DNA from 4 places in the Methylobacterium sp. CM6246 genome. Region 1 is predicted to be linked to each of the others. Evidence: predicted binding sites of a transcription regulator. Region 1 holds the regulator's gene; each other region holds the start of a gene.

Region 1 (2,197 bases):
CGTGATGCCGGCGGCGGTGATCGGGATCCTGGCCTATCCCTTCGCCCTGGACCGGCCGATCTGGTGGCTGATGGGACAGGCGGTGGGCGGCATGCTGGCGATCTCCGAATGGATCGCCGGCTTCAATCGGGCCGTCCTGGTGCTGCCGGCCTTCGGCACCGGCGCGCTGATGCTGCTGGCGGCAGGGCTGCTGCTGGCGACGCTGCCGGTATCGCGGCTGCGCTGGCTGGCCCTGCCGCCCGCACTGCTCGGGCTCGGCCTCGCCGTCGTTCCGGAGCGATTCGACCTGTACGTCGACCGGCAGGGCGGTGGTGCGGCCGTGCGTGGACCGGACGGAGTCCTGTGGGCCCTCGGCAATCCTTCGGCCTTCGTGATGGAGCAGTGGCTGAAAGCGGATGGCGACGGGCGATCGGCGAAGGCGGTGATCCAGGCTTCGTCGGCTGTCGGACGGTGCGACCGGCTCGGCTGCACCGCAAGCCTGCCGGACGGCCGCGCCGTCGCCCTGGTCCGCGACCGGCGCGCCTTCACGGAGGACTGCGCCCGGGCGGCCCTGCTGATCTCGCGGCTCGCGGCGCCGCCCACCTGCACGGGGCCGCTGGTGATCGACCGCCGGGTGCTCGCCGAACGAGGCGCCGTCGCGCTCCGGGCCGACCGGAATGGCTTCACGGCACGCTATACCCGCGACACGGGCCGTACCGTGCCTTGGCGGGCATCACCGGCTTCGCGGCCGTCGCCTGTCCCACAACCGAAAGTGGTAACGCCCTCCGAGCCGATCCCGGCCGAGGCCGACGTCGCCGGTTCCGAGGCCGCGCCCGGCGACGCGCCGGCCGAACCCCTTCAGTAGCGGCGGACGAGGCTGACGAGCCGGCCCTGGATCTGGACCCGGTCGGGCCCGAGCACGCGGGTCTCGTAGGCCGGGTTGGCGGCCTCCAGGGCGATCGAGGAGCCCCGGCGGCGGAGCCGCTTGAGCGTCGCCTCCTCGTCGTCGATCAGCGCCACGATGATGTCGCCGGTATTGGCCGTATCCTGCTTGCGGATCACCACGAGGTCACCGTCCAGGATGCCGGCATCGACCATCGAGTCGCCGCGGACCTCGAGGGCGTAATGCTCGCCGCCGGCCAGGAAGTCCGGCGACATGGTGATGGCGTGGCTCTGGTTCTGGATCGCCGAGACCGGCGTACCGGCCGCGATCCGGCCCATCACGGGGATCGAGATGGCGCGGCCGCCGTCGTCGATCATCCGGGCGGTCGCCGGCTGCGCCGGCAGCTTGGACTTCCCGCCCTCGACCACGCTCGGGGTGAAGCGGCGGGGCTCCGCGGGTGGAGCAGCCGCCTGGGACAGGCTCTCGGGGATGCGGATCACCTCGATGGCGCGCGCCCGGTTCGGCAAGCGGCGCAGGAAGCCGCGCTCCTCGAGGGCCGTGATCAGCCGGTGGATGCCCGATTTGGACTTCAGATCGAGGGCGTCCTTCATCTCGTCGAACGAGGGCGGGACGCCACATTCCTGCATGCGGCTCTGGATGAAACGCAGGAGGTCCAGCTGCTTGCGCGTGAGCATCGACGGGGGACTCGCGGCTTGGAGGACCGCTTCGATGCGGTCGCGGAAACAAATCACGAACACGTTAAACGTTCCGCAAGTGTTCCGCAAGCGTGATCGGCCGAGCTTGATCGATCGGCGATGTGCGGATGCGGCCGTTGTGTGCCGTGACGCGGTCGCTCCGCCATGGCAGAACCGGTCTGGCCGGATCGGCACGAACCCGGGCCAGCCTCGGTGACCCGAATCGCCGCAATGGTCCATAGGCTGGGACGGTCAGAGTGGCGCGGCGGGCCGCTCACGTCTGCCCACGGCACCTTGCCCGGACGACAGACATAGATCGCATGGACGCCGCATCATCCGACATCGCCGAGACCTGCAGCCGCGTGAAGCGCCTGAGAGTGGCGACCGCGGCCGCCCATGATCAGCTTGATCGGCGCATCATGGCGGCAAAGCCGTTCGCGAGCCTGGAGCGCTACGCGCTGTTCCTCCAGATCCAGTACAGGTTCCATGCGGTCGTCGATCGAGTCTATCGCGATGGCGCGTTCGCCCATGTCCTGCCCGATCTCGACGGCAGGCGCCGACTGCCCTTGATCCAGCAGGATCTGCGCGATGTCGGAGCGCCCGTCCCTGACGGCGCGTCCGAGGAACATCCCGGGACGAT
Region 2 (2,197 bases), 1.4 Mb from region 1:
GTGCCGGTGAGCACGAAGATGCCGGCGCCGATGATCGCGCCGATGCCCATCGCGGTGATCGACAGCGCCCCGAGCGATTTCGAGAGCTGCTGCTCGCCCTCGCCGCTCTCCAGGATGTCGTCGACGGACTTCCGCCCCATCAGGCCCGAGGAGTCCATCTTCGCATCCCTCCCGGCGGCGCGAAGTGGATCCGGATGCGCCGGCAAACACTTATTCAGCAAGTTTTCTGCTGTCGCGCCAGGAGTTTTCCAAAACTTTCCGCCAATATCGATAAGTCGAGCTGCGACATTCTGTCGATCAGGGCCTATCGATGCGAGCGATGAGCGGCCGGACCTTGAGGCGGGGGGCGAATGCCGCGCCGGCCCGCAGCGCCTCGCGCCGCACCACGTCGCCGGCCCGGGCCTGCCGGGCGCCCATGAGCGCGTCGAGCCGGCCGACGACCCGGCCCGTCCAACCCGAGGCGGGGCGGTGGAGGCGGCCGAGGCCGGTCTCCGGCCGGGCGGTGCCGATGAAGCGGTCGAGGGTGCGGATCCAGCCTTCGGCCGGAACGTCCCCGGCTTCCAGGCACAGCACCCAATCCCGTCGCGCCTGCGCGGCCCCGGCCCCATAGGGATCCCTGCCCCGGTGGAGCACCAGGGCTGCCCCGGTCGCGTCCGCGATGGCTTCCGCCGCGTCGCTCTCCCGGCCGGTCACGATCACGGCGTCGCCGACCAGACCGCCGGCCACGCCCGACACCAACACGCTGAGCGTGTCGGCGAGGCGATCGATCGCGTCCGGATCGGCCGGGTCGGCCAGGTAGGTCACCGCGGAGAGCATCTGCGCGCCCATAGACGATTCTGCGCGGCGGTAAACCGGGCGGCGGCGTCTCGCCCGGGCGCCGGGGCGTTTGCCTGAAATTAAGGCGTCGGCGTCGCGTTGTTCGCGCTATGTTCCACGTGAAACACGGGGCGGCACGCATGTCTACGATTCCGAACGGCTCGACACCCGTCGCACCGGTGCGACTGGGATCGAGCACGCTGCCCCCGGAGGCCCGACGCGGCCGCGGTGCCACGGCGAACCCGACAGGCCGGTACGAGACGGCGATGCGCGAGGTCTTCCAGGACCCCGATTGGGAGCCCGGTGAACCCGCCACCCTGCGCACGCAGGTGACCCTGGAGCGGGCCGCGCGGATCATCGCCCGCAATACCTCGCCGGACATCCCGTTCGATCGCTCGGTGAACCCGTATCGCGGCTGTGAGCACGGCTGCATCTACTGTTACGCGCGCCCGACCCATGCCTGGCTCGGCCTTTCGCCCGGCCTCGATTTCGAATCCCGGATCTTCGTCAAGCCCGATGCCGCCAAGCTGCTCGCGCGCGAGATCGCCGCGCCCGGCTATCAGCCGGAGACGATCGCGCTGGGGACCGCCACCGATCCCTACCAGCCGGTGGAGCGGGAGCACCGGATCACCCGGGCGGTGCTGGAGGTGCTGCAGGCCGCGCGCCACCCTGTCGGAATCACCACGAAGTCCGACCTCGTTCTGCGCGACCTCGATATCCTGGCCGAGATGGCGTCGGACAACCTCGTGCTCGTGGCGGTGTCGCTGCCGACGCTGGAGCCGCGCCTTGCCCGCCTGCTCGACCCCAGAGCGCCGCGGCCGGAGAAGCGGCTGGCCGCGATGCGGCGCCTGTCCGAGGCCGGCGTGCCCGTCATGGTCAACGTCTCGCCGATCATCCCGGGCCTGACCGACCACGAGATCGAGGCGATCCTCGCCAGAGCCCGCGATCATGGCGCCAGCCGCATCGGCCATGCCCTGCTGCGCCTGCCCGGTGAGGTCGCCGACCTCGTCTCCGACTGGTTCTCCGAGCATTACCCCGAGCGCCGGGCCCGGGCCTTCGCGCTGCTGGCGCAGGCCCGGGGGGGCCGCGAGAACGATCCCCGCTTCGGCCACAGATTCCGCGGGGAGGGGGCCTATGCCGAGATGATCGGCCGGCGGGTCCGTCTCGCGGGCGGGCGGTTCGGCTTCGCGTTCGGGCGCATGGCGCTGAACACGGCGGCGTTCCGCAAGCCCGGGGCGCAACTTGCCCTGTTCTGAAGCTCGGAGGCTCCGCGATCGCCGTACCGATGCGGGCGGCTCGAAACGGGGCCTTCGTTTATGACTTCGGCCTGCCGCTGGCTTCAGGCTTCGGAGAGCCGGACTCGGCCGACAGCCGCGTCATC
Region 3 (2,197 bases), 3.0 Mb from region 1:
AGCAAATCACAGCGCTCAGCCTCAGTGATGACGCCACGCTCGCGCAATGCTGCGTATCGCAGCATGTCCCGGATCGGCATACCGGTCGTCTTGAGACGATCTAAGAATGCGATCCACGCTAGGATAGACGCGTCGTAATCACGCTGGTTTGACTGATCTCGGTCAGCATAGGGGAGTAGCCCGATCCGCTCATAGTAACGAATCGTATGGGCAGACAATCCCGAACGCCTCGCGAGTTCTCCGATCTTCACGAATATCTTCTCATCACGACGCTAAGAATGCTGCGGGTTTGAGCGCACTCTAAGTCAAGAAAAAAATCTGGTCGGGCTACGACAGTCTGGTCCTCACCCCGAACTCGAGTTGCCGGGCGGCCAGAAGATGGCCGCTGACCAGAAGGGCCGGCAGCCATCCAAAAGCCGGCACGGGTCGAAAGCATTGGTCCCATGCATGATCGGATCAGATCCGGGCCCGTACTTGCTAGGCTGGTCTTGCGATGATGGCGAGGATCATCGCGAACCCGAACGTTCTCCCGCCTAACCCCGCATCCTGACGCGGGCGCTCCGAGATGAGGCGGTTGGATTGGCACAGGGTGATGGAGCCCGGACCCGTCGCCATCCTGAGCCGCGAAACGAAATCCGAAACGCCCGCGCCATCACCGCCTCCGCGGCAAACCGAGCCCCTGGATGCGTCCTGCGACGCCCCCGCACGCACTGACGCAGCCCCGTCTGATTTCCACGGACAGCAGACCCCGACCCTTGCGCACGCCGCCGCGATCCCGCATATACGATGAAACAAAACAGGAACAAAAGAGCGTCGCCGTAGAAAGCTGTGGATGACGTGGTTGCCTCTCACCGGAACGAGCCCCGCATGCGAACCGCCGACAAGCAGATCGCCGACATCCTGGTGCGTTACGGGGAGCCCTTCGGGGGCAACGTCTGGCGCGTGCAGGGCACGGCGGTCATCTACCACAAGACGTTGGAGCGGATCGCCGCCCAGGCCGGGATCGTGTTCGAGCCGCCGACGATCATCCGCGCCGAGCGCGACGAGGCCGTGCTGCTGGTCACCGGGCGCCTGCCCGGTGCCAAATCCGGTGCGAAGCCAGCCGCCGACCGGGTCGAGTGGTCGATGGGCGAGGCGCTGGTCAACGTGAACTACCGCGTCTCGGGCAAGCAGGCGGCCTACGTCTACGCCATGGCGGAGAAGCGCGGGAAGGACCGCGTCATCCTCAAGCTGATCGAACTGCACGGCCTGGTCTACTCCGAGGAGGAGGCCGACGAGTTCCGCGCCCACCTGCCCACGGTCCGGGCCGTGGACGAGGATTTCGAGGAGGCCCAGCCCTTCGACGAGGTCACCGAGGCCGAGGGCGACCTCAAGCGCCGCATCGACGGTGCCGAGACGATCAACGACGTGACCGACCTGATGCTCGACGGGGCCACCCAAGCGATCCTGGCGGCGATGCCGCCCGGCACCCGCGACGAGGTCCGCGACTACGCCAAGGCGCGCCTCGTGGCGCTCGGCTGGCCCAAGCGCACCGGCCGCCGCAGCGCCGCCTGAAGTTTCGAACGCTCAAACCCGCAGGAGACCGCCATGCATCGCACGACGCGCCGCCGTACCCTGAAGGCCCGCCGGGACCATCATCGGGGCTGGAGCATCGAGACCCTGTCGTACAGCCCGACCCGGATCGTGCGCCTGGGCGACGAGAAAGTCGCGATCCTGTTCCCGCCGGTCGAGCCCGGGGCCGAGTGGCAGCTCTACCCGCATCCCGACACGTTCCCGGGGCTCAACTTCGACGGGCTGCCCGAGCCGCTGCGCCCGGAGTTTCTGGGATTCTCGGATCTGCCGGCCGTCGAGCGGTTTCTCGGCATCGACGACGCGGTGCCGACGGCCCTTGCGGCCTGACCGGACGGCCCTTCACGCCCGAGGCCAGGGCGCGCCCCGGTGGAGCGCCTCGGCCTCGGGCGTGAAGCCTTGGGGGCCGTGCAGCACCAGCGGCGGCAGCAGGCTCGGAGCCGCGCGGCTGCCCCGGATGCCGGCGATCAGCACCCGGATCGCCGGCGCCTCGGCCCGGGCGTGGACCGGGCGGATCGCGATCCCGCCGTAGCGGCCCTTCATGGCGTCGAGGCAGGCCGGCAGGGCGTCTGCCCGGTGGATCAGCCCGAGCCGGCCCCCCGGTCGCAGGACCGCCGTGCAGGCGCGG
Region 4 (2,197 bases), 910 kb from region 1:
AGCAGTTCCAGCCCGATCCGCTCCAGGGCGGCCCGGTCGACCACCGGGGCGGGGAGGGACCTCGCCCGGGTGACCTGGGCGAAATCCGAGAACTTCAGCTTCAGGGTCACGGTCCGGGCCCGCATCCCCTTGGCCTCGGCCCCGCCCCAGACCTTGTCGAACAGGGGCGCGAGCCGCTCGGCCAGGATCGTGAAGGCGGCCGTATCCTCCGAGAAGGTGGTCTCCGCCCCGATCGACTTGCGCACCCGGTGGGCGCGGACCGGCCGCATGTCGAGCCCGCGGGCGACCGCGTGATAATAGGCCCCGGCCGACCCGAAGGTCTCGCGCAGGCGGTCCGGATCCCAGGCGCGCAGGTCGGCCCCGGTCTCGATGCCGAGCCGCTTCATCTTCGCTTCGGTGACCGGGCCGACGCCGTGGAACCGGCCGATCGGCAGGGCGGCGACGAAATCCGGCCCCATGGACGGGGTAATGACGAACAGGGCGTCAGGCTTCCTGAAGTCGGAGGCGACCTTGGCCAGGAACTTGTTGTACGAGACCCCGGCCGAGGCGACGAGGCCGGTGCGCTCCAGGATCTCGGCCCGGATCGCCTTGGCGACCGCGGTCGCGGTCGGAAGGCCCAGCAGGTTCTCGGTGACGTCGAGATAGGCCTCGTCCAGGGCGACCGGCTCGATCACCGGCGTGTGCCGGGCGAACACCGCCCGGATCTCCTCTGAGACCGCCCGGTAGACCTCGAAGCGCGGCTTGACGAACAGCAGGTCCGGGCAGAGCCGCCGGGCGGTGGCCGACGGCATGGCCGAGCGCACGCCGAACCGCCGCGCCTCGTAGCTCGCCGCCATCACCACGCCGCGCTCCCGGGAGCCGCCCACGGCGAGCGGCAGCCCGCGCAAGACGGGATCGTCGCGCTGCTCCACGGAGGCGTAGAACGCGTCCATGTCGATATGGATGATCTTGCGGAGCGCGACCTCCGGATCCATCGCAGCCTCGGGGTCCGGACTGAAGTTCCTGCTATGTTCCAGACATGCCAGACCGGACGCCCGGGTCAACCGCTCCGATCCGACGGCGCACAGGGGATTGCGCGCAATCCGGGACCATCAGGTCACGGTGCCGTAGAGGTCGTAGGCGTCGGCCCGGTCGATCTTCACGGTGACGATGTCGCCGGAGCGCACCGGGCGCCGGAACGCGGCGTGGACGTTGCCGTCGATCTCGGGGGCGTCGGCCTTCGACCGGCCCTTGGCGATCCCGCCCTCGACGGAATCGACGATCATGGCCAGCCGCTTGCCGACCTTGGCCCGCTGGAGCCGCAGCGAGATCGCGTTCTGCGTCTCCATGAACCGGCGCTTGCGCTCGGCCTTCAGCTCCGGCGGCACGAGGTCGCCCAGGGCGTTGGCGGTGGCGCCGGCCACGGGCTCGTACTCGAAGCAGCCGACGCGCTCGAGCCTGGCCTCCTGCAGCCAGGCCAGCAGCTCCTCGAACTCGGCCTCGGTCTCACCCGGGAAGCCGACGATGAAGGTCGAGCGGATCGCGAGGTCCGGGCAGGTCTGCCGCCAGCTGCGGATCCGGTCGAGCTGGCGCTCCTGGTTGCCGGGCCGGCGCATCCGCTTGAGCACGGAGGGGCTGGCGTGCTGGAGCGGCATGTCGAGGTAGGGAAGCACCTTGCCCTCGGCCATCAGCGGGATGACCTCGTCCACGTGCGGGTAGGGGTAGACGTAGTGCAGCCGCACCCAGGCCCCGAGCTCGCCGAGCTCCTTGGTCAGGTCGTAGAACTTCGCCCGCACGCTCCGGTCGCGCCACGGGCTCTCGGCGTAGCGGATGTCGACCCCGTAGGCGCTGGTATCCTGCGAGACGACCAGCAGCTCCTTCACGCCGGCCTTGACCAGCTTCTCGGCCTCCCGCAACACGTCGCCGGCCGGGCGGCTGACGAGATTCCCGCGCAAGCTCGGGATGATGCAGAAGCTGCAGCGGTTGCTGCAGCCTTCCGAGATCTTCAGGTAGGCGTAGTGGCGCGGGGTGAGCTTGATCCCCTGCGGCGGGACGAGATCGAGGAACGGGTCGTGGGCCGGAGGCACCGCCTCGTGGACCGCCGCCACCACGGATTCGTAGGCCTGCGGCCCGGTCACGGCGAGCAGGTCCGGGTATTTCGCGCGGATCTCTTCCGGCTGCGCGCCCATGCAGCCGGTGACGATCACCCGGCCGTTCT

Evidence for each region. Region 1 encodes LexA, which represses DNA repair genes until DNA is damaged. Its sites were predicted from a motif close to TGTTCNNNNTGTGTTCNG; they were not measured.
Region 2: a site for LexA is predicted at 917-934, ahead of ACYQPG_RS07690 (PA0069 family radical SAM protein). Genes of this name have one in related genera too.
Region 3: a site for LexA is predicted at 788-805, ahead of ACYQPG_RS28665 (trna delta -isopentenylpyrophosphate transferase). Genes of this name have one in related genera too.
Region 4: a site for LexA is predicted at 998-1,015, ahead of dinB (DNA polymerase IV). Genes of this name have one in related genera too.

The regions. Positions count from the first base shown of each region.
Region 1 is NZ_JBTXKY010000001.1:2,943,294-2,945,490, forward strand. It holds gene ACYQPG_RS14475 (ComEC/Rec2 family competence protein) at 1-844, shown strand, start outside; gene lexA (transcriptional repressor LexA) at 838-1,557, opposite strand; gene ACYQPG_RS14485 (biliverdin-producing heme oxygenase) at 1,878-2,197, shown strand, end outside.
Region 2 is NZ_JBTXKY010000001.1:1,537,862-1,540,058, forward strand. It holds gene ACYQPG_RS07680 (amino acid permease) at 1-158, opposite strand, end outside; gene ACYQPG_RS07685 (hypothetical protein) at 298-828, opposite strand; gene ACYQPG_RS07690 (PA0069 family radical SAM protein) at 957-2,072, shown strand.
Region 3 is NZ_JBTXKY010000001.1:5,941,479-5,943,675, reverse strand. It holds gene ACYQPG_RS28670 (MerR family transcriptional regulator) at 1-251, opposite strand, end outside; gene ACYQPG_RS28665 (trna delta -isopentenylpyrophosphate transferase) at 868-1,554, shown strand; gene ACYQPG_RS28660 (hypothetical protein) at 1,588-1,899, shown strand; gene ACYQPG_RS28655 (tRNA1(Val) (adenine(37)-N6)-methyltransferase) at 1,912-2,197, opposite strand, start outside.
Region 4 is NZ_JBTXKY010000001.1:3,852,004-3,854,200, reverse strand. It holds gene dinB (DNA polymerase IV) at 1-974, opposite strand, end outside; gene rimO (30S ribosomal protein S12 methylthiotransferase RimO) at 1,092-2,197, opposite strand, start outside.